3 regions of the Tepidibacter sp. Z1-5 genome follow, and region 2 is predicted to be linked to each of the others. Evidence: predicted binding sites of a transcription regulator. Region 2 holds the regulator's gene; each other region holds the start of a gene.

Region 1 (8,673 bases), on a different contig from region 2:
CTATTGAAGGTGTTCAAGAAGAGGCAAGAGAGTTCGCAGAGTTTTTAGTAAATGAAGGAGCTGAACAATGTGGATTTTGCAGTCCCGGATTTATAATGACTGTACTTGCAATGAAAAGAGAACTTAAAAATCCTACAGAAGAAGATATTGTTCATTACTTAACAGGAAATCTTTGTAGATGTACAGGCTATGTTGGACAGTTAAGAGCGATAAAAAAATATATGGGGGTAGTATAAGTATGAAGGTTGTAAATAGTGCAATTTCAAAAATTGATGGAATGGATATTGCAACGGGGAAACCTGTTTACACAGATGACTTAGATAATAATTCATTGGTTATAAAAATTCTTAGAAGCCCTTATGCTTTTGCAAAAATTAAACATATAGATACACAAAAAGCAGAAAAATTAAACGGAGTTGAATGTATACTTACACATAAAGATGTTCCAAATGAAAGATTTACAATGGCAGGTCAATCTTATCCTGAGCCATCTCCGTATGATAGATTGATTTTAGATGAATATGTTCGTTATATAGGAGATGAAGTTGCAATTATAGCTGCAGTAGATGAGAAAACTGCACTAAAAGCTATGAAATTAATTAAGGTTGAATATGAAGTATATAAACCTGTTTTAGATTTTGAAAAAGCACAAGAACATAAATCTATAGTTCATCCAGAAGATGATTTACATGTTAATTTTGATATTGGTATGGATAAAGAAAAAAATATAGCAGCTTCTTATAAAACAGAAGTTGGAGATGTAGAAGCTGAACTTGAAAATAGTGAGGTTGTGGTAGAAGAAACTTATTATACTCAAGCTCAAGCTCACGGTATGATGGAAACATATCGTGCATTTAGTTATATGGATCATAATGGAAGACTTACAATTGTGAGTGCTACACAGATTCCTTTTCATGTTAGAAGAATTGTTGCAAGAGCTTTACAAATTCCAAAGAGTAATATTCGTGTAATAAAACCTAGAATTGGTGGAGGTTTTGGTGGAAAGCAAACAGCATCTGTAGAAGTTTTTCCAGCAATAGTTACACTTAAAACAGGAAAACCAGCCAAAATTGTTTATGATAGAAAAGAAACATTTAGTTGTACAACTAGCCGTCATGCTATGAGGATTAAAGTGAAAATAGGATCGGATAAAGAGGGAAATATTAATGCTATAGATATGCAGGCTTTATCTGATACAGGTGCATATGGTGAACATGCATGGACTGTATTTAGTGTTGCAGGACATAAGACACTTCCTCTATACAATCAAGCAAAAGCAGTAAGATATATGGGTAATGTGGTTTATACAAATAAAATGACAGCAGGAGCTTTAAGAGGATATGGTGTTACTCAGGGAATATTTGCATTAGAGTCAGCAATAAATGAATTAGCAGCTAAATTAAATATAGATCCTGCTAAACTTAGAGAAAAGAATATTATAAAAGAAGGAGATACCAATCCTATTTTAGGAGGTTCTAAAGACGGACAACCTGTTGCTTTAGCAAGTTGTACTCTTGATAGATGTATTGAAAAAGGAAAGAAACTTATTGGATGGGATGAAAAGTACCTTGGAAAAGATATGGGTAATGGAAAGGTTAGAGCTGTTGGTATGGCAATAACAATGCAAGGGTCTGGTATACCTGGGATAGATACAGCTTCAGCAGTAATTAAATTAAATGATGATGGGTTTTATACACTTTTATTAGGTGCTACAGATATGGGACAAGGATCAGATACTATTCTTGCACAAATGGCAGCAGATGTTTTAGAAACTACCATGGATAAGATAATTGTACACACTGCTGATACGGATATTTCTCCATATGATACAGGTTCGTATGCTTCTAGTACAACTTATGTTACTGGAAATGCTGTTATAAAAGCCTGTGAAGATATGAAAAATAAAATATTAGAAAATGCAGCAAATCTTTTAGATATATCGAAAGAAGACTTAACGTTTGATGGGTCATTTATAAAAACAATGAATGAAGAAAAGGTATTATCTCTTGATGAAATAGCACAGCGATTATCAATAGGAGAGGGAAAAAATCAATTGATTGGAGTCGGTTCTTTTGGTGGAGAAACAAGTCCTCCTCCGTTTATTGCAGGATTTGCTGAGGTAGAAGTCGATAAAGAAAGTGGTAAAATAGATTTGATTGATTATGTTGCAGTTGTTGACTGTGGAACGGTTATAAATCCAAAGCTTGCACGAATCCAAGTAGAAGGAGGATTGGTTCAAGGAATAGGTATGGCAATGTATGAGGATGTTAGATATAGTGATGCTGGAAAAATGCAAACAAATACATTTATGCAGTATAAAATTCCATGTAGAAAAGATATAGCTAAGATAACTGTGGATTTTGAATCTAGTTATGAACCAACGGGACCATTTGGAGCAAAGTCTATAGGTGAAGTTGTAATCAATACTCCATCACCAGCAATTGCACATGCTGTTTATAATGCAGTGGGTGTTAATGTAAGAAGTTTACCTATTACACCAGAAAAAATTCTAAGAGGAATATTAGAGAAATAATTAAGTCTCACTCTATAGATAATTCAAAGGGAAAGATATAATAGAATATTCTATTATATCTTTCCCTTGTATTTTGTTACATTCAAAATATATTGACATAAGGTTTAATATATGATATATAAGAGGTAGGGGTTATCACTCAATGAGATAGAGTGCTAACAAAAATTATATACATAAGAAGTCGGAAGGAGAGATTAATTTGGAAAGAAAAGAATTCAAAGCAGAATCTAAAAGATTGTTAGATCTTATGATCAATTCAATTTATACTCACAGGGAGATTTTTTTAAGAGAGCTTATATCAAATTCAAGTGATGCTATAGATAAGATATACTATAAGGCATTGACTGATGATACTATAACATTTAATAAAGATGATTATTATATAGATATAGCTGTTGATAAGGATAATAGATTAATTAAAATATCAGATACTGGTATTGGAATGAATAAGGATGAACTTGAGAATAATCTAGGGGTTATAGCTAAGAGTGGATCTTTACAGTTCAAAAAAGATAATGAAATCAAAGATGGACACGATATAATAGGTCAATTTGGAGTAGGTTTTTATTCAGCATTTTTAGTAGCAGATAATGTAACTGTTATAAGTAAGGCTTTTGAATCTGACACAGCTTATAAGTGGGAATCTAAAGGTGTAGATGGTTACACTATTGAAGAATGCAGTAAGGATAGTGTAGGAACGGAAATTATACTTAAGATAAAAGAATGTACAGAAGATGATGACTTTGATAGGTATTTAGAAGAATATACAATAAAAAATATAATTAAGAAATACTCTGACTTTATAAGATACCCAATCAAGATGAATGTAACTACTAAAAAGCCTAAAGAAGGAACTGAAGGTGAATATGAAGATGTTGTTCAAGAAGAAACTGTAAACAGCATGGTTCCTATATGGAGAAAAAATAAAAATGAGCTTAAAGATGAAGACTATGAAAACTTTTATGCAGAAAAGCATTATGGATTTGATAAGCCTTTAAAGCATGTTCACCTTAGTGTTGATGGTATGATAAGATACAATGCTATATTATATATTCCAGAAAAAACTCCGTATGATTTTTATACTAAGGAATATGAAAAAGGTTTAGAGCTTTATTCAAGCGGAGTTATGATTATGGAAAAATGTTCTGACTTACTTCCAGATTATTTTGGATTTGTAAAAGGTATAGTGGATTCTGAAGACCTATCTTTAAATATATCAAGAGAAATACTACAACATGATAGACAATTAAAGTCTATAGCTAAGAATATAAAGAATAAAATAAAGAATGAGTTAAAGAACTTATTAAAGAATGAAAGAGAGAATTATGAGAAGTTCTATGAGTCATTTGGAAGACACTTAAAGTATGGCGTATATAGTGATTTTGGAGCTAACAAAGAGGTACTTCAAGATTTACTTATGTTTTATTCATCAAAAGAGAAGAAGCTAGTTACTTTAGATGAGTATATATCTAGAATGCCAGAGGATCAAAAGTATATATACTATGCTGCTGGGGAGTCTATTGATAGAATTGATAAATTACCACAAACTGATCTTATAAAGGATAAAGGATATGAAATACTTTACTTTACAGATGATGTAGATGAATTTGCTATAAGAGTTCTTATGAACTATAAAGAAAAAGAGTTCAAGTCTGTATCTAGTAATGATTTAGGAATAGAATCAGATGATAGTGAAACTTCAGTTGATGAGAATGAAAACAAAGATTTATTCGAATTTATGAAGGAATCTTTAGCTGATAAGGTTAAATTTGTTAGAGCATCTAAGAGACTTAAAAAACATCCTGTATGCTTATCTAATGATGGAGATTTAAGTATAGAGATGGAAAAGATTCTAAATGCTATGCCTGAAAGTCAAGGAATAAAAGCTGATAAAGTTTTAGAGATAAATGTAAATCACGATATATTCAATTCTTTAAAAGATGCATATGAAAATGACAAAGATAAGTTTAAGTTATATACAGGCTTACTTTATAACCAAGCTTTACTTATAGAAGGACTTCCTATAGAAGATCCTGTAGAGTTTACTAATAATATGTGTAAGATAATGAAATAATAAAAAAGCGAAGCCATATAAGTATTTCTTATATGGCTTCGCTTTTTTATGTGTGAATTATAGTATATTAGTTACTTGCAACTTTTGAAAGAAGTTCGTCAGCTTGTTTAGCTGTTAAATATCTTGGAACAGGATACGTTCCATGGCATTCTTTAAATCCAGCTTCTCTTATCTTTTTAATATCTTTCATCTTAAACTTATCCAATCTTTCAGGAATGTTTAAATTTCTATTTAAGTCAAATATACTTTGTACAAATTTATCAGCTAAGACTTCAGGTTTTTCTTTCTTAGAACCTAACCCTACTAATATAGCAAGTTCAGCTAACTTATCTATGCAATTTGGCTTTGAAAATTCAATTACATGAGGTAAAATTACTGCATTTGCAAGTCCGTGAGGTATACCAAAAGCTCCACCAATGTTGTGAGAAAACGCATGAACATAACCAATAAAAGCTTTACTAAATGCTAAACCAGCATAGTAAGAAGCTTCTAATAGAGCTGATCTAGCATCTAAATCTGTAGGATTATTATAAGAATGCACTAAGTTAGAATAAATCATCTTAATAGATACTCTTGAATACTGCATAGTTTCTTCTGTTGCATATTCACTTATAAATGCTTCTATAGCATGAGTTAGAGCATCCATAGCAGTTGTAGATGTAATATGAGCAGGCAAACCTGTTGTAAGTTCTGGATCTAAAACAGCAACTTGAGGTATAACCTTAGGATCTATAACTGTCACTTTTTGGTGAGTAACAGGATCAGATATTACAGCAACAAGAGTGGCTTCAGAACCTGTACCAGCTGTTGTTGGAACGGCAAAGAAAGGTAATCCTTTTTTCTTTACTTTTAACATTCCTTTTAATTGAGCTGGTGAGCATTGATTAGTGTAGGCTACAGACATAACTTTTGCTGCATCGATTGCAGAACCTCCTCCAAAAGCTATAACTCCATCACAACCTTGTTTTTTTATCATTGAAATACCATCTTCTACAATTGTAAAAGTAGGGTCTGGTTTAACTCCATCATAGATTACATATTCAACATTAGATTCTTCTAAACTCTTCTTTAAACCATCTAATAAACCAAGTCCTAACAATACAGAATCTGTAACTATTAATACTTTTTTTAGATTGTAACTGTTTACTATACTACCTAATTTCTTGACAGATCCTGGACCTGTATAAGTGGTAGCTTTAGGTTGGTGAACAAGTTTGAATATAGGCTTTGCTACTGATATTTTAATCGTATTAAGTAAAGACATAACGACCTCCTTTAATATAACGGCGTTATTATAACGCTGTAATTATAACACTGTAATTATAACATCATGATAATTAATTGTCAAGAAACTTTCAATAAAAAACCCCATTTAAACAAAATATTTTGTTTAAATGGGGTTTTCTGTTGAAATATTTAACATAGCGTCAATATTATTAAGCGCTGATTCTGCTAAAATATCTAAGTATTTATCAGGGTCTTTACAAACTTCATAAACTATCTTGTTATGATATAAATTGATAGAACCATGAATAAAACTAAAGAAAAGAAGTGCTGTAGTATCGAAATCATATGTTAATTTAAAACTATTATAATTAACATAATCTTCTACTGTTTTCTTTAGCAAATTAAACCATTCAAATCCAACTAAGTGCTTTTCTAGAGCAACCTTTTCAAGTGGAGTATTTATATAGTCTAGGTATTTAGGGGATTTTAGGTCAAATAAAAGCTCGTATTTATAAGGATATTCCTTAGAAAATCTTATTATACTCTTAATAAAGCACTGTATTTTTTCTTTAGGGGTATTACATTTAACAAGATCATCAGATGAATTTTGGATTAGAATTCTAAAACTTTCAACCACTAAAGCTATATAAATTTCATCTTTATTATGAAAATAACTATATATTTTGGTAGCTGAAAAATTGAGTTTTTTACCAATATATCTCATAGATAGAGAATTAAATCCTTCTGTACTTATAATATTTAGAGCACAGTTTAATATTTTGCTTTTTTCTATTTGTTTTTCTTTTTGAGTTTTTTCTTTTGGTGGCAAAATAAACACCTCCTTGCTTTTTATATAGTAACACAAAATTATGATATTTGGAAATTCTAAAAAAAACATAGTTAAATATTGAACAATGTAGAATGGTATGGTAAAATGTCAACAAAGGTAAAAATAACAGCGTTATAATAACTATGTAAAATTATAGATTTCACATTAGGAGGTTATTTTATGGCAAAGACAATAGCGGTTACAGGTAAGGGTGGAGTTGGAAAGACATCTATGTCGGCTTTGATTGTTAAATTATTAGTAGAGAATAAGCCAGGTGCTAAAATACTAGCTATTGATGCAGACCCTGCAATAGGATTATCTACTGCACTTGGCGTAGAGGTTGGGAAAACTATAGACGATATTAGAAAAAACGTAATAGATGCAGCTATGAATGGTGAGAGAGATTCTAAATTATCAATCTTAACAAACCTAGATTATGAAGTGTTTGATGCTATGGTTGAAAAAGATGGATTTGCATTTTTAGCTGTTGGAAGACCTGAGAGTGAAGGATGCTATTGTAAGATAAATACTTATTTAAAGCATATTATAAAAGAAATATCTGATAAATTTGATTATGTTGTAATAGATGGAGAAGCTGGAATAGAGCAAATAAATAGAAGAGTAATGGAAACTGTTACTCACTTATTATTAGTAAGTGATGCTAGTAAAAAAGGTATAAATGTTATTAAAACTATAGCAGAGGTTGCAAAGGACTTAGTAGCATATGAAGAAATAGGAGCTATTATAAATAGGATTCAAGATGAAAACGTAAAAGAGTTGGTAGATATTGATGGACTTTGCCAATATAGCTTCGTATCAGAGGATAAGAATATAAGTTATACGGATATTAAGGGAGAGAGTTTACTTAATATAGAAAATGATTTATCAGTTAAGGAACTTAAAAGTGCACTTGAAAAATTTAGGATACTATAAGGAGGTAACAGCGATTGAAAGATTTAAAGCATATTAATTATTTTGAGAAGCTTCTAGAAGCTGCTGATAATGAGCTTATAAGAGAAGCTATAAATGATGGAGGAGTAGCTTTAGGGTATACATGTTATCATGTTCCTGAACCAATCATGAATATGGGAAAAGGTTTTAGTGTTAGGCTAAGAGCTCCACTTACAGGATCAACAAGTATAGCTTCGTACTACTTATCTAATTTTGTTTGTAGTTATTGTAGAGGAATACTTGAGAGAGCTATCGAAGGTGGATATAATTTCTTAGGTGGTTTTTTGGCTAGTGAAACGTGTTCACATATGAATAGATGTTCAGAGCATTTTGAAATGCTTAATTTAGTGGAAAATGATAAATTCTTTATTGATTGGTTAGATGTTCCTAAGAAAATATCTGATTTTAGAATAAAAAAGATGACAGAACAATTGAAAGAGAAGTTTTTGAAGCCTATGTCTAAAAACTACAATATAGATGTAAGTAAAGAAGCGTTAATTCAATCAGTAAAAGAGCATAATGAAATAAATGATATTTTAAGACAAATCTCAGAGTTTAGAAAAGAAGATAAACCAAAAATAACTGGAACAGAGTTTCATACTATAAACCTAGTTGCAAAAGTTTGTCCAAAGCATCTTATTAAGAATTATTTAATAGAAACATTGGAAGAAATAAAACATCGTATTCCTGATGATAAAAAGTATAGAGCTAGAGTAGTAGTTGTAGGATCTGAAATAGATAATCCAGAGTTTATAAAATTAATAGAAGACCAGGGAGCTTTAGTTGTTGCAGATAGATTCTGTTATGGAGCTTATCCAGAAATAGAGCCTATTAAATTAACAACTGATGACCCATTTGAGGATGTTGTAAGACATTATATTGAAACCTGTCAATGTCCTAGAATGATGGATGGAGTTAAAAGAAGAGAAGCTTATACTCTAAAGCTTGTAAATGATTTTAATGCAGATGGAATAATTTATGAAACAATGAAATTCTGTGATTACTGGGGATATGAGAAATCTACAGCCTCTCACGACATGATAAATAAACACAATATAC
Region 2 (8,673 bases):
ATTAATGATATTTTAAAATAGTGACTTTTAATATAATAGACAAAAATTGAATAAAATATAATAAATTCTTTTAATTTGTCTTAAAAAATAAAAAAATATATTTGAATTAAGTTTCATTTTATATACTTCAATTTTAAATAATATATGTGCATATAAAGTTATAAAAAAATAAAAATTGTAAAAAATATATTTATAGTAAATATTTATCCGAGATTATGGAGGTGTACTTTTGAAGAATATAAGAACTGATTTGGCTATTGAAGCAAGAGAAATGTATAGTGAAGATAGAAATGTTGAAATACCTGGGGTTAAAGTTGATAACGAAGAAAATGAAGATTATACAGTTACTAGAATTGAAATTATGGATGATAGAGGAAAAGAAGTAATGGGAAAGGAAAAAGGTATTTATATTACTATAGAATCTAAGTATTTGACATTTGATGATGAAGAATCTAGAAATACAATCGTTGAATGTATGAGTAAAGAATTGAACAAGTTATTTGGAGCAGAAAATAATAAAAAAACACTGATAATAGGTCTTGGAAACTGGAATATAACATCTGATGCATTGGGTCCAAAAACTGTATCTAAGACATTGGTTACTAGACATCTATTCAAAGCCTATAATAAAGAAGAGGATAAAGATTTAAGCGAAGTAGCAGCTCTTAGTCCTGGAGTTATGGGTATAACAGGTATAGAAACTAGTGAGACGGTTAAAGCCTTAGTAGACATGATAAAACCTGATAGAGTAGTAGCTATAGATGCTTTAGCTTCTAGAAAGTTAGAAAGAGTCAATAAAACCATACAGATATCTACTGCTGGAATATCTCCAGGAGCTGGAATTGGAAATATAAGAAAATCATTAAATGAAGAATATCTGAATGTTCCTGTGATTGCAATTGGGGTTCCTACGGTTGTTGATGCTGCAACTTTAACATCTGATGTTATAGATATGACGATAGATAGTCTGATAAAAGAAAGTTCAACTGGAAAAGAATTTTACAGTATGTTAAAACAATTAAAAGAAGAAGAAAAATACAGATTAATTAAAGAATTATTAGAGCCATTTGATCAAAATGTAGTAGTTACACCTAAAGATATAGATGAAATAATAGATAATTTAGCGATAATACTTAGTATGTCTTTAAATAAATCACTACATCCAGGAATAAATTAATATACTTTCTCATATATATGTATAAATGAATTTAATATTGATTCACAAAAGAGGACAAGAATTAGGGGAGGTATACAAATGAAAAGAAAATCAATAATATTAAGTATTATTTTGAGTATATCTTTTGTTGCTATTTTTTCTATTACAAGCAAGGCTATTAGTTCAAATGAAGAAGATTTTCTGAAATATCTCATAACTAAAACATATCCGGAACTAAAAGAAGAAAAAAAAAGCAAAGGGATTATTAAGATCGGTGTTAATATGTTAAAAAAAGATGATAAGAAAATTGAAGCTCATAAAAATGAAGAATTCATAAAAATAACTGTTAATGATAAAAAAACGGTAGAAACCAATAACAAAATAGAAACTAATAATAAAATTGCAAAAAAAGCAAATCAGATGAAACCTCAGGTACCTCAAAAAGTAGAACTTGTTAATGGAAAGCCTCAAATCTTGATATACCATACTCATGGTACTGAAAGTTATGAACCGGAAAGAACTGGTAATTACCACTCTCTAAATAGGAAATACTCAGTAATAGCTGTAGGCGAAGAGTTAAAAAAGAACTTAGAGACAAAAGGATATAGTGTTTTACATAATCAAGATTATCATGATTACCCATCTTTTAATGGATCTTATGCAAGATCTTTAAAAACAGCTAGAGGTTTATTGAGTAAATACGATAGTATAAAATTCATATTTGATATACATCGAGATGGAATAGATATAAAGAATGGAGAAATGAGGAAAAATGTAAGAAAACAGGAAACAACAACTATAAATGGAGAAAAAGTAGCTAGATTTTCCATAGTAGTAGGACCTGAGAGTCCTAACCGAAAAGAAGTAGAAAAGTTTGCGAATTATATAATAAATATAAGTAATAAAAAATATCCAGGACTTGCAAAAAAGGTTATAGTAAAGCCATATGGAAAATTTAATCAATTTTTATCAAATAATTACGCTTTAATAGAGATAGGAGGAAATGCAAATACTATACAGGAATCTTTGAATACTGCTAAGTATTTATCAGAGATATTAGATGAGGTTTTAAAAAATATGAAAAGGTGATCTTTATGGGAAGACTAGAAAAAACTATTGAAAATAAAAAGAACAAGAAAAACAGAAGGACTAGAAGAATATTTACATGGGTTACCTTTATAATATTTTTATACTGTATAAATATAGTTGATTATAGAACTAGAACTTTTATGGGTATCTACGATGAATCTATTTATTATAAAGTATATACATTTGTTGAAGGCTTATCTTATAAAGTAAGATAAGCCTTGTTTTATTGATATTAAAAATATGTATTATAAAACGAATAAAAATTTATTGAAATATAGATAATTACATTATACAATAAAGATTATATTGCTTATTTAAATAAGCATATAAATATACATATTTTAATCTATAATGAAATTATATAATTTTTAATATGTGAATAACGTTGATTAAATATCTACATTTGCAATTATTTTTAAGCGGCGAAGCCTGTAGGATTCGTTTGCGACATGAGTCATGCGTTAGCATGAATCGAATTTTTTAATATAGATGAGGAGGAAACATAAAGTAATGAGTAAACAAAGTAGAACTCGTAATTTCAGTATAATAGCTCATATAGATCATGGAAAATCTACTCTAGCTGATAGATTGATTCAACATACAGGACTTGTTAGCGAAAGAGATATGAAAGATCAGCTTTTAGACAATATGGATTTGGAAAGAGAAAGAGGAATAACTATAAAGCTTCAAAATATAAGATTGATATATAAGGCTAAGGATGGAAATGAATATTATTTAAATTTAATAGATACTCCAGGGCATGTCGATTTTAACTATGAGGTATCAAGAAGTCTTGCGGCTTGTGAGGGTGGACTTTTAGTAGTTGACGCAGCTCAAGGAGTTGAAGCACAAACTCTTGCTAATGTGTATTTAGCAATAGATCAAGATCTTGAAATAGTACCAGTTATAAATAAAATAGATCTTCCAAGCGCTAGACCAGATGAGATAAAGGAAGAAATAGAGGACATAATCGGAATTGATGCATCAGAGGCACCGTTAGTATCTGCAAAAGAAGGTCTTAATATAGAAGATGTACTTGAGGCTATAGTTCAAAATATACCTGCACCGACAGGTGATACGGATGCTCCTTTAAAGGCATTAATATTTGATTCATACTATGATAGCTATAAAGGTGTTGTGGCATATATAAGAGTGTTTGAAGGAACTCTAAAAAAAGGTATGAAAATAAGAATGATGAACACTAAAAAAACTTTTGAAGTTACAGAAGTTGGAGTTATGGCACCTGGACAAGTACCTGTAGATGAATTATGTGCAGGGGATGTAGGTTATGTTGCTGCTAGTATAAAAGAGATAAGAAGTTGTCAAGTTGGAGATACTATAACAGATGATGAGAATCCAACAGATGAGCATATGCCTGGTTATAAGAAGGCAACACCTATGGTTTATTGTGGTATTTATCCAGCAGAAGGGGAAAAATACGAAGATATAAGGGATGCACTTGAAAAATTACAGGTAAATGATGCTGCACTTGAATTTGAAGCAGAGACATCAGCGGCTTTAGGATTTGGATTTAGATGTGGATTTTTAGGACTTCTTCATATGGAAATAATACAAGAAAGACTAGATAGAGAGTTTGATCTTAACATAATAACTACTGCTCCGTCTGTTATATATAGAGTTACTAAAAATGATGGAGAAGTATTAATGATACAAAATCCAACTAATCTTCCTCCGGTTGCTGAAATACAAATGATGGAAGAACCTATTGTTAAATCTAATATAATAGTTCCTAATGATTATGTAGGAGTTGTTATGGAACTTGCACAAGAACGACGTGGAGAAATGAAAAATATGGAGTATATAGATACAAGAAGAGTTATGCTTCACTATGAACTTCCACTGAACGAGGTTATATATGATTTCTTTGATGCTTTAAAATCTAGAACAAGAGGATATGGATCTTTAGATTATGAATTTAAAGAATACAGAAAGTCTAATCTAGTAAAATTAGATATACTTATAAATAAAGAGCAAGTAGATGCCCTATCTTTTATAGTGCATGAAAGTACAGCATATAATAGGGGTAAGGTTATGTGTGAAAAATTAAAAGATGAAATACCAAGACATCAATTTGTAATTCCAATACAAGCTTCTGTGGGAAATAAGGTTATTTCAAGAGAAACAGTAAGAGCGCTTAGAAAAGATGTTTTAGCTAAGTGCTACGGTGGAGATATTTCTCGTAAGAAGAAGCTACTTCAAAAGCAAAAAGAAGGTAAGAAGAGAATGAGACAAATAGGATCTGTAGAAGTTCCTCAAAAAGCATTTATGTCAGTATTAAAAATAGATTAACAATAAAAAAGTCCTAAAATACTATAATGTAGTATTTTAGGACTTTAATATTAGGAGGAATTATATTGGAAAAAGGACTTTACGTACATGTACCTTTTTGTATAAAAAAGTGTAATTACTGTGATTTTAATTCTTTTAAATTAAATCCACAAGATAAGAAAGACTATATTGAAGGAATAATAACTGAAATGCAACTCTATTCTAAACAATTGAATGAAAATTATTTTTCGACTGTATTTATAGGAGGAGGAACTCCGAGTATCTTAGAAAATCAAGAACTTAAATTGTTGATAGATAATATACATGATAACTTTAATATAGCAGATGATGCTGAAATCAGTATTGAAGCAAATCCTGGAACTTTAACTAAAGAAAAATTAGAGACTTTGTATTTAGCGGGTGTCAATAGGCTTAGTATGGGTCTTCAATCGAGTAATCAAAAACATCTAGAATCTCTTGGGAGAATACATTCATATGAAGAATTCAAAAAGAACTTTGAAATAGCAAGAAAAATAGGGTTTGAAAATATAAACGTAGATTTAATGTTTTCTCTTCCTAATCAAACTTTTGATGAGTGGAAACAAACTCTTAAAGATGTTGTTAAGCTAAATCCAACTCATATATCTGCATATTCTCTTATAATAGAGGATGAAACAGTATTTGGGAGATTATATGATGAAGGAAAATTAGAACTATTAGATGAAGAATTATATTTAAAAATGTATTATTACACAAGAGATTATTTAAAAGAAAATGGATATAATCAATATGAAATTTCAAATTATGCAAAAAATAAAAAGAGTTGTAAACATAATATATTATATTGGAAATGTGCTCAGTACTTAGGACTTGGGCCAGGATCTCACTCTTATTTAAATCAAAAAAGATATTCAAATTATAAGGATATAAAAACATATTGTGAAAAACTAAGGAATTCTGAACTTCCTATAGAACACATTGAAAAGCTTGATAAACAAGATATGATGGAAGAAAAAATAATTATGGGACTTAGAATGAATGAAGGTATAGATTTGGAAAAATTTAATGAAGGATTTGAAGTTGATTTTATGAAAATATATAAAAATGAAGTAGAAGCTCTGAAGAATAACGGTCTTGTAAAACTTGAAAATTCTAAAATGTGCTTGACCAACAAAGGAATAGATATAAGCAATAAAGTATTTATAGAATTTTTGAAAAAGTAATCTTGACAAAATGGAATAATAGTGGTATTTTAGATGCATAAGGTTTTTAGCACTCGGGTGTGGTGAGTGCTAACAGCGAAGAGGTGATTCTTGTGAGTTTAACTGAAAGAAAAAGAAAAATACTAGAGGCAATAATAAAAGATTATATTGAGAATGCTGAAGCTGTAGGATCTAGAACCATATCAAAAAAGTATGAATTAGGAGTGAGTGCAGCTACAATACGAAATGAGATGTCTGATTTAGAAGAAATGGGTTACTTAATTCAGCCTCATACCTCTTCGGGTAGAGTACCATCTGAAAAGGGATATAAACTATATGTAAATAGCTTGATGAGAGAAGATGATTTAACAGACCCAGAAAGACAAGTTATAAAGCAATCCATAATAAAAAATATGGGTGAAGTTAGATATTTATTAGAAGATACACTAAAACTTCTTTCAAAATTCACCAATTGTACGTCGGTGGCATTAACACCGAAGGCTAGTGAAATTAAAATAAAGCATTTACAAATAGTACATGTTAGTGAAAATAGCATTTTACTTATTATAATAACTGATAAAGGTGTTGTTAAAAATACCTTAATAAAGCATACTGTGCAAATGAATGAAGAAAAAATTAATATAATCTCTAAAATGTTAAGTGAGCATTTTGTTGGTAAGACAATGAGGGATTTGGATGAAGAGTTTATAAAGCATGTACATTCTAAAATGTTAAATTATAATAATATATTGGATAACATATTAGATGGGATATATCACAATTTATCCCAAACAGATGATTTAGAGGTTTTATTAAATGGCGTGACCAATATATTCAATTTTCCGGAATTTAATGATATAGTAAAGGCCAAGGCTTTTCTAAATGTACTAGAGGAAAAGCAGACTGTTGCAAATATATTGAATACGAAAGGTATAACTAAAGAACATCTCAATATAGTTATAGGTAGTGATAATTATCACGATATAATAAAAGATTGCAGTGTTATAACAGCTACTTGTGATATAGATGGAATTGTTATAGGTAAAATAGGTATTATTGGACCTACTAGAATGGATTATTCTAAGATGTGCTCTATAGTCAATTGTGTAGGAGAAGCACTGAAAAAATCTATTGAAAAAAAGCTGTAATATAGTTTGTTAAGGGGTGAAAACTTTGAATGAAAAAGAAATACTTGAAAATGAAATTGATCAAGATGTTGAACAAGATGCTGATCAATCACAAGAAACAGAAGAATCTTGTGAAAATATAGATTCTAAAGAAAAAGAATTAGAAGAAGCTAAAGACTCGTTACAAAGACTTCAAGCAGATTTTAATAATTACAGAAGAAGAGTAGAAAAAGAAAAAAGTGAGATAAGCTTATTTGCGAATGAAAAGATAATAACAGAATTACTTCCAGTAATGGATAATATGCAAAGAGCTATTGATTCTTCAATGGAAGATGAAAAAGAAAGTAGTATCTACAAAGGTGTAGAACTTGTTTTAAAGCAATTAGTAGATACTTTTAATAAGTTTGGAGTAGAAGAAATACAAACTGATGAATGTGATTTTGATCCAAACTATCATTATGCTGTACTTCAAGATGAGATAGAAGGAGTAGAGCCTAATAAAATTGTAGATGTATTACAAAGAGGATACAAGTTTACAAACAAAGTTATAAGACCAGCAATGGTTAAAGTATCAAAATAGATAAATATAATATGGAATTTAAAAGGAGGATATAGATATGAGCAAAATAATTGGAATCGATTTAGGAACAACTAATTCATGTGTATCAGTACTTGAGGGAGGAGAGCCAACTGTTATTACTAATGCAGAGGGATTAAGAACTACTCCATCTATAGTAGCTTTTGGAAAAGATGGTGAAATAATAGTAGGAGAGCCTGCAAAAAGACAAGCTGTTACTAATCCTGAAAAAACTATAATGTCTATAAAAAGATATATGGGAACTGACCATAAGGTTAACATAGATGGAAAAGATTATAGTCCACAAGAAATTTCAGCTATGGTACTTCAGAAATTAAAATCTGATGCAGAGGCACATTTGGGAGAAACTGTAAAAGAAGCGGTTATAACTGTTCCAGCGTATTTTACAGATGCTCAAAGACAAGCAACTAAGGATGCTGGTAGAATAGCAGGACTTGAAGTTAAGAGAATTATAAATGAGCCAACTGCTGCAGCTTTAGCATACGGTCTTGATAAAGCAAATGAAGATCAAAAAATATTAGTATTCGACTTAGGTGGAGGAACGTTTGACGTATCTATACTTGAAATTGGAGATGGAGCATTTGAAGTTCTAGCTACTAACGGAAACAATCACCTAGGTGGAGATGACTTCGATGATGTAGTAATCAATTATATAGCTGAGGACTTTAAAAAACAAGAAGGTGTAGATTTAAGAGCTGATAAGATGAGTCTTCAAAGATTAAAGGAAGCTGCTGAAAAAGCTAAAAAAGAGCTTTCAAGTGTTATGACTACAAATATAAATTTACCGTTCATAACTGCAACAGCTACTGGACCAAAGCACTTAAATATGGATCTTTCAAGAGCTAAATTTGAAGAACTTTCAGCTAAATTGGTAGAAAATACTATGGAGCCAACAAGAAAAGCATTAGCAGATGCTGGTCTTAATCCATCAGATATAGATAAGGTATTATTAGTTGGAGGATCATCTCGTATACCAGCTGTTCAAGAAGGTATTAAAAAGTTTATAGGTAAGGAATCTCATAAAGGAATAAACCCAGATGAGTGTGTATCTGTAGGAGCATCAATTCAAGGTGGAGTATTAACTGGAGAAGTTAAAGATTTATTACTTTTAGATGTTACTCCTTTATCTCTTGGAATTGAAACTTTAGGTGGAGTATTAACTAAAATAATAGAAAGAAATACTACTATACCAACTAAGAAGTCTCAAGTATT
Region 3 (8,673 bases), on a different contig from region 2:
TCTATTTGACAATATGAAAAAATGTGGATTTGAAGTTATTGGAGAGGCTTGTGATGGAAAAGAAGCTGTTCAAAAGTATATTAAATTAAAGCCTGATCTAGTTACTATGGATATAACTATGCCAAAAATGAATGGGATAGAAGCGTTAAAAGAAATAATAAAAATTGATGAAAATGCAAAAGTTGTAATGATATCTGATATAGGTCAACATGATAAGATTATTGAAGCTATAAAAAATGGAGCGACAGACTTTATAATAAAGCCTGTACACCCAGATAGGCTAAAAGAATCATTAGAAAAGATTTTTGTATAAATAATTAAACAATACTACAGATTTCATCTCGCTTTACCATATTTTTATACATATAATTAGCAGACTCTATTATGTTAAAGGCAAGAGCTGCTCCACTTCCTTCACCAAGACGCATATTCATATAAAGCATAGGTTCTAGTTGTAGAAGTTCAAGAGCTTTACTTGTAGCCTTTTCTTTTGAAAAATGAGATGCGATCATATATTCTTTAGTTGTATTATTGAGATTGTACGCGATAATAGCAGCGGCATAAGAAATAAAACCGTCTAATACAATAGGTATATTATTACTACTTGCACTTAGTATAACACCAGCCATAGCACCTATTTCAAAACCACCTACTTTAGATAAGACATCTATAGGATCTTCTTTTATAGGGTTATTGATATGTATGGCTTTTTTTATTGTATTTGCTTTTCTTAGTATAGAATCACTGTCCAATCCGGAACCCATTCCTGTAACATCCAAAGGATTAGAATCTGTAAATACGGATATTATAGCACTAGAGGCTGACGTATTTCCTATTCCCATCTCGCCTATTCCAAGTACTGTATACCCATTGTTTATAAGTTTGTTAGATAATTCAATACCTATTTCCAGTGAACGAATAGCCTCCTCATATGTCATTGCAGGACCTTTTGCCATATTAGAAGTTCCTCTTCTTATTTTATAATCTAAAACTCCATCTATTAAATCATCACAGTTTATACCCACATCAACTGCAACTACATCTGCATTTGCAGTTTTAGCTAAACAACCTACTCCGCTAACTCCTTTTACGAAATTAGGAATTTGAAGTCTGGTAATTTCTTGAGGATCTGGAGCAATACCTTCTTCATAAATACCGTGATCAGCGGCAAATGCTAGTATAGCTTTTTTAGAAGTATCAAAGTCTGTCTTTTTATATATACCAGATAACTGCACGCATATATCTTCTAATTTTCCAAGACTTCCTACAGGCTTAAAAAAACTATCCAGTTTTTGTTGAGCTAAATCCATGTATTTTCTGTCAATTTTACTTATAGAATTAATTGTTTGATTTAAAAGCTTCATATTTTTATTTTCCCCCTTTGATATGTTTAATTAAATTATACAACTTAAAAAGTCCATATCTTTAATTTTTGGTATCAAAAATTAAAGATATGGACTTTGCCTTCATCCTTATCAAGTATACAAGGTAGGTCTCCTGACTTTGCTTCATCGCTATATCCTCCTTCCCAGAATGAACCAGTGGATATATGTATATAGCTTCACATTACAGTGGTGGGTCCGTTTAGGATTTTAACCTAATTCCCTATTATCCTATTAAAGGCACCTTGTATTAAATAGTATATTCTATATATATGAGATGAATTCCTTTTTTTACTTATTAGGAAATTATAAAATTTTAATGTGAATTTTTAAATTTAAAAACACGTTTTTTGGGTAAATTAAAAGTATAAGTACATAGTGAGGAGTGGAAAATTTATGAAAATATATGAAAAAAATAATTCGGTTGTAGTTGAAGATATAAAAGATTTTGAGCCTAAGCATATATTTGAGTGTGGTCAATGCTTTAGATGGAATGAAGAAGATGATGGATCGTATACTGGAGTAGCATTTGGTAAAATACTAAATATAAAAAAAGAAGAAAATTTAGTGTATTTTAATAATACAAATCTAGATGATTTTCATAATATATGGTATAAGTATTTTGATTTAGATAGAGATTATTTTAAAATAAAAGAAGAATTGTCTCAAATGGACAAATACTTAAATGAAGCTGTAAAGTTTGGATACGGTATAAGAATACTTAATCAAGATGAATGGGAAATATTGATATCATTTATAATATCAGCTAACAATAGGATATCTATGATAAAAAAAGCAATAGAAAATTTATCTATGAATTATGGAGAATATATAGGAGAATATAAAGGTAAAAAGCATTATGCTTTTCCATCTATTGAAAAAATGAATTCATTGACACAAGAACAGATAAGAAAATGTGGAACTGGATTTAGAGATCAGTATATAAAAGATACAGCTTTTATAATAAAAAATGATAATGAAGATATATATAAATACAAGAATTTAGATACGGATATGTGCAAGAAGGGACTTTTACAATTTTGCGGAGTTGGACCAAAGGTTGCAGATTGCATAATGTTATTCTCTATGGAAAAGTACGATACATTTCCAGTTGATGTATGGGTTAAGAGAGTTATGGAGGAATTTTATGTAGATGAAAGTCTTAGTTTAAAAAAAATAAGAGAATATGGGATAAATAAATTTTCAAATCTATCTGGATTTGCTCAACAATATCTATTTTACTATGCAAGGGAGCTTGGTATAGGAAAGAAATAGGAGGTGATTGACATAATAGACATTATAATGTGGGCACTTGGAATATTATTTACATTATCTACAATATTAGTATCATTAGTAATATTCTTGGAGAATAGAGATCCTTCTAAAACGATAGCTTGGCTGTTGCTTTTTGTAGTATTTCCAATAGGTGGTTTTATAATATATATACTCTGTGGTCAAAATGTGAGGCGTAAGAAGATATTTAAGACTCAGAAGATATTCTCAGATATAAAAGTTAGTGATTTATTCAATAATATAAAAGAATTTGATAATCTATTGTGTATAGAAAAGCAGGCTATAATGGATAATATTATATTTAATGATAGCAGTATGGATAATTCTAAGAGAGTTATGAGTTTATTACTAAATACTGGAAGAGCCCCGTTTACACTTAACAACAATATAAAGATACTAACTAATGGAAATCAAAAATTTGATGCGATGATAAAAGATTTAAAAAAAGCTAAGCACCATATACACATGGAGTATTACATTATAAAAAATTCAGATATAGGAAATAAAATAAAAAAGATATTGATAAAAAAAGCAGATGAGGGAGTAAAGGTTAGAATACTTTACGATGATGTAGGTTGTTGGAGACTTTGGTTTGATAGAAAGTTTTTTGATGATATGAGGGAGCACAATATAGAAATATATCCGTTTTTAAAATCAAAAATTCCTTTTTTAAATAGAAGGTTAAACTATAGAAACCATAGAAAAATAGCTGTAATAGATGGAAAAATAGGATATACAGGAGGTATAAATATAGGAGACGAATACTTAGGAAAAAATAAAAAATTCGGATTCTGGAGAGATACCCATATGAAGATAACCGGTGAATCGGTTTATATGTTACAGCTTACATTTTTGCTGGACTGGTATTTTGCTACCAAAAACAGAATATTCGATGGACAGTATTTTCCATCTATATCTTATAAAGGAGATAGTATAGTTCAAATAGCTGCAAGTGGTCCTGATTCTGATTGGGAGGTAATACATCAAGCTTATTTTAGTGCTATATCAAAGGCAAAAAAGAGAATATATATACAAACACCATATTTTATACCTGATGAGAGTGTATTGATGGCTTTAAAAACGGCAGCTTTAAGTGGTGTTGATGTAAGAATAATATTTCCACAAATAGCAGATCATAAAATAGTTCATCTAGCATCATCTTCATATTTTAAAGAGATATTAAGAACAGGAGGAAAAGTATACCTATACAAAAAAGGATTTATGCATTCAAAGATATTGCTAATAGATGATGACATATGCTCTGTAGGTAGTGCTAACATGGATCTTAGAAGCTTTATGATTAACTTTGAAGTAAATGGATTTATATATGATGAAAAGGTCACCAAAAGACTTGAAAAGGATTTTATGGAAGATATAAAACATAGCGAAGAGATAAAGTATGAAGATTATATAAATAGATCTGTAGTTCAAAAAATAAAAGAATCGGCGGCTAGATTATTCTCGGCTGTGTTATAAAAACAAAAATTATTCATTTTGAATGAATAATTTTTGTTTTTTTTTGTTAAGTATTTTAATTAAAGACACTATGCTACAAGATATTTACGAAAATCGATGAAAAAAGTAAATAAATACTTATTAAAAGACTTGAAATATAAGTCTAAGTTAGGTATATTATAATTATGATTAGCACTCATGCAAGGTGAGTGCTAAAAGGGAATTAATATAATATATATTACGAGGAGGGGTTATAATGAAAATCAAGCCATTAGCTGATAGAGTAGTTATAAAAAAATTAGAAGCAGAAGAAAAAACTAAAAGTGGTATAGTTTTACCTGGAAGTGCAAAGGAGCAACCACAAATGGCTGAGGTTGTAGAAGTAGGACCTGGTGGAGTTGTAGATGGAAAAGAAATTAAAATGGAAGTTAAGATTGGAGATAAGGTAATATTCTCTAAATACGCTGGAACAGAGGTTAAATTAGAAGGCGAAGAGTATACTATTTTAAAACAAAATGATATATTAGCGATTGTAGAATAGATTATCAAATTATACATAAATAGGAGGGGTTTTTAATGGCTAAGGAAATTAAATTTGCTGAACAAGCAAGACGTTCATTAGAAAAAGGAGTTAATAAACTTGCAGATACTGTAAAGGTTACTCTAGGACCGAAGGGTAGAAATGTTATATTAGATAAAAAATTTGGATCACCACTTATAACTAATGATGGTGTTACTATAGCTAAAGAGATAGAGCTTGAAGATGCTTATGAGAACATGGGTGCTCAACTTGTTAAGGAAGTTGCTACAAAAACTAATGATGTAGCAGGAGATGGAACTACTACAGCTACTGTTTTAGCTCAAGCTATAATCAGAGAAGGATTAAAGAATGTAGCTGCAGGATCTAATCCAATACTTATTAGAAAAGGAATTCAAAAGTCTGTAGAAGTTTCTGTTGCTAAATTACATGAAAATTCAAGACATATAGAGAATAAAGAATCTATAGCTCAAGTTGCTGCTATTTCTGCAGGAGATGAAGAAGTAGGTAAGCTTATAGCTGATGCCATGGAAAAAGTAGGTAAAGATGGAGTTATAACTGTTGAAGAGTCTAAGACTATGTTAACAGAGCTTGATGCAGTTGAAGGTATGCAGTTTGATAGAGGATATTTATCTCCTTACATGGTAACAGATGTTGAGAAGATGGAATCTGTTTTAGATAATCCATATATATTAATCACAGATAAGAAGATAAACAACATACAAGAAATACTACCAGTGCTTGAGCAAATAGTACAACAAGGTAAAAAACTTCTTATAATAGCTGAAGATGTAGAGGGAGAAGCTCTTGCTACTTTAGTAGTTAACAAGTTAAGAGGAACATTCGAAGTTGTAGCTATTAAAGCTCCTGGATTTGGAGATAGAAGAAAGGCTATGCTTCAAGATATAGCAATACTTACTGGTGGTCAAGTTATATCTGAAGAAGTAGGACTTGATTTAAAAGAAGCTGACTTATCTATGTTAGGTAGAGCTGCTACTGTTAAGGTTACTAAGGAAACTACTACAATAGTAGATGGAGCTGGTAATGAAGTAGAAATTAAAGATAGAGTAAATCAAATAAAAGTTCAAATAGAAGAGACATCTTCTGAGTTTGATAAAGAAAAATTACAAGAAAGACTTGCAAAGCTTTCTGGAGGAGTAGCTGTAATTAAGGTTGGAGCTGCTACTGAAACTGAGCTTAAAGAAAGAAAACTTAGAATAGAAGATGCTCTTAATGCTACAAGAGCTGCTGTTGAAGAAGGTATAGTATCAGGTGGAGGAACTGCACTTGTTAGTGTTATACCTGCGGTTGAAGAGTTAATTGAAACTCTTGAAGGAGAAGAAAAGATAGGTGCTAAGATAATAAGAAAAGCACTTGAAGAGCCATTAAAGCAAATTGCTATTAACTGTGGACTTGAAGGAGCAGTTATAGTTGAGATGGTTAAAAATTCTGATGTTGAAATTGGATTTGATGCTTTAAATGAGACTTATACTAATATGATAGAGGCTGGAATTGTAGATCCTACTAAGGTTACAAGATCAGCACTTCAAAATGCAGCATCTGTAGCTGCTGTATTCTTAACAACAGAAGCTGCTGTTGTTGATATTAAATCAGATGATCCTATGCCAGCTATGCCAGGTGGAATGGGTGGCGGAATGCCAATGATGTAATTTAAGAAGACCTTTGGGTCTTCTTTTTTTTATGTTAAAATAAGCTATGATAATTATTAGGGGGGATAGATATGAAATTATCCATAAATAAGTTAAAAGAGTCTACTGTTTTTTTAAATAATTTATTTGAAAATATAACTTCTGCTATATTTTTAGTTGATAAAAATGTTAGAATACAGGAGTTTAATGATACATTCAAGGTATTATTTAGTAAACCAGATAGCGAAATATTAAATGGACTATGTGGTAATGTTATAGGTTGTATTTATACAGTTGAAGAAAATGAAGAGTGTGGGAATACTTCAAATTGTGGGACGTGCTGTGTAAGAACGGCTATAACTAGGGCTTTTCAAGATAAGGAGAACACTTTGAAGCAGGTTATGAATAGGAATTTCTATATTAAAGGTAATTCTATAGAAAAACATCTTCAATTTACAACAAAGTATATGACCTATAATGATGAAGATATGGTACTTGTAATATTAGATGATGTAACTGAGATTGAAAATAGCAAATTAGAGCTTGAAAGAAATAATGAGATTATAAAAAAGTATAATGATAAGATAAAAAAGGAATTATCTATTGCTAGAAATGTTCAGCAAAGTCTTATACCATATAAAACTCCGATATATAATGGAGTAAAACTAACGGCAGTGTACAACCCTTTATATGAGGTTGGGGGGGATTTATATGACTTTATAAATATAGATGATGATAATGTAGGTATATTTATAAGTGATATATCTGGACATGGAATAGCTGCTGCTATGATAACTACAATGGTAAAGGCTATAATTGATAGTAGTAAAGAACTTTTGTATACACCTGATAAGTTGATGAAGAATATAAATAACAAAATATTAAATGTAGCAGAAAATATGTATCTCACAGCCTTCTATGGGGTATACAACAATAAAAGTAAAGAATTTACATATATAAGATGCTCTCATCCTTATCCGCTGCTTATAAGCGATAATAAGGTTGTTGAGATTAAAGAAAGTGAAGGAATGATGTTGGGGGTATTTGATAAATTAGAATTTAAATCACATAAAATAAAATTAAAAGAGGGCGATAAAATTTTATTCTATACAGATGGGTTAATGGAAACTAAAAATAATTTGGGGTGTGAATTTAATAATAGGGTTTTTGAAATAATAAATAGTAGATTAGATAAAAATATAAATGAGATTATAGATAATATAAATGAAGAATTGATATTATTTAAAGAAGATCAAGAGTATGAGGACGATATATGTATATTAGGGATGCAAATATAGCATCCCTAATATATTTGCTACTTTAAGTTTTCAAACATAAAGTCTATTAAGTCTATAGCTAAGTTTAAAGTTGTATTATCTTTATCTAGGTTAGGGTTGAACTCTACAAAATCTATAGATTTAACTAAATTAGATTCTAATATTTCTTTTAGTACAGTCTTAGTTTCGTCAACATCAAAACCGCTGTCTACTGGAGTGCCTGTACCTGGAACGAATTTAGAATCTATAAAGTCCATATCAAAGCTTAAGTGAACTCTGTTTATATTATTTTGCCTTAAAGTATTTATGATAGAAGATACTGTTTCTTTAAGACCTTTTGACTTCATATCTTCGGGTGAATAAACATTAAGGCTATGTTGATCTATAAGATCTGTTTCTCCTTTATCTAAGTCTCTAGCTCCTAATATAAATACATTTTTAGGGTTTACCTTTTGACCTTTGAAATATAGGTTAGTTAATTTTTCGTGACCAAATCCCATACAAGCTCCAAGTGGCATACCGTGTGTATTTCCACTTTCAGATGTTTCGTGAGTATTTATATCTCCGTGTGCATCCATCCATATAACTGCGAATTTATCATCATGCTTGCTAACGCCTGATATACTACCAAGACCTAGAGAATGATCTCCTCCAAGCATGAATGGAAAACTATTTGATTCAAGTGAAGAATAGACCATATGAGCTAGATTAGTATTTACATCTACAATAGAATCTAGATACTTCATATTAGTGTTTGATTTAAATTTATTATCATCTGTCTCTTGCTTTACATAAAGATTACCTAAATCATAAACTGTATAACCGTGCTTATTTATAATAGATTCTATACCATTATTTCTTAATAAATCAGGAGCGGTTTCAGGTCCTTTTTTATCGCATCCGTAGAATAAAGGAATTCCTATTAAATTTACATTCATCTAAAAAACCTCCTAAGTACGTTAAAAAATTTGCAAAAAGTGTGTTAAAATTATACTATATTATAATTATTACATATTTTTTACAAAAATGAAAATGACGAAAAAAATAGAATATTCAATAAGAATTGAATTATAGTTTAA

What was found. The regulator HrcA, encoded in region 2, represses chaperone genes, less so after heat shock. The targets are predictions, from matches to a motif close to TTAGCACTCNNNNNNNNNGAGTGCTAA.
Region 1: the regulator HrcA is predicted to act here: its motif matches at 2,666-2,692, upstream of htpG (molecular chaperone HtpG).
Region 3: the regulator HrcA is predicted to act here: its motif matches at 4,320-4,346, upstream of groES (co-chaperone GroES).

The regions. Positions count from the first base shown of each region.
Region 1 covers NZ_JBBMMD010000035.1:230,249-238,921, reverse strand. Annotated here, with positions in the region: gene WJW32_RS08400 ((2Fe-2S)-binding protein) at 1-236, shown strand, start outside; gene WJW32_RS08395 (xanthine dehydrogenase family protein molybdopterin-binding subunit) at 239-2,533, shown strand; gene htpG (molecular chaperone HtpG) at 2,733-4,607, shown strand; gene WJW32_RS08385 (iron-containing alcohol dehydrogenase) at 4,675-5,871, opposite strand; gene WJW32_RS08380 (TetR/AcrR family transcriptional regulator) at 5,998-6,663, opposite strand; gene WJW32_RS08375 (ATP-binding protein) at 6,844-7,596, shown strand; gene WJW32_RS08370 (2-hydroxyacyl-CoA dehydratase family protein) at 7,611-8,673, shown strand, end outside.
Region 2 covers NZ_JBBMMD010000036.1:51,549-60,221, forward strand. Annotated here, with positions in the region: gene gpr (GPR endopeptidase) at 230-1,177, shown strand; gene spoIIP (stage II sporulation protein P) at 1,256-2,245, shown strand; gene WJW32_RS08805 (hypothetical protein) at 2,251-2,460, shown strand; gene lepA (translation elongation factor 4) at 2,756-4,555, shown strand; gene hemW (radical SAM family heme chaperone HemW) at 4,621-5,757, shown strand; gene hrcA (heat-inducible transcriptional repressor HrcA) at 5,850-6,884, shown strand; gene grpE (nucleotide exchange factor GrpE) at 6,901-7,443, shown strand; gene dnaK (molecular chaperone DnaK) at 7,481-8,673, shown strand, end outside.
Region 3 covers NZ_JBBMMD010000002.1:114,410-123,082, forward strand. Annotated here, with positions in the region: gene WJW32_RS00505 (response regulator) at 1-313, shown strand, start outside; gene cobT (nicotinate-nucleotide--dimethylbenzimidazole phosphoribosyltransferase) at 318-1,364, opposite strand; cobalamin riboswitch at 1,471-1,645, opposite strand; gene WJW32_RS00515 (DNA-3-methyladenine glycosylase family protein) at 1,779-2,657, shown strand; gene cls (cardiolipin synthase) at 2,661-4,151, shown strand; gene groES (co-chaperone GroES) at 4,387-4,671, shown strand; gene groL (chaperonin GroEL) at 4,707-6,338, shown strand; gene WJW32_RS00535 (SpoIIE family protein phosphatase) at 6,410-7,615, shown strand; gene rocF (arginase) at 7,633-8,532, opposite strand.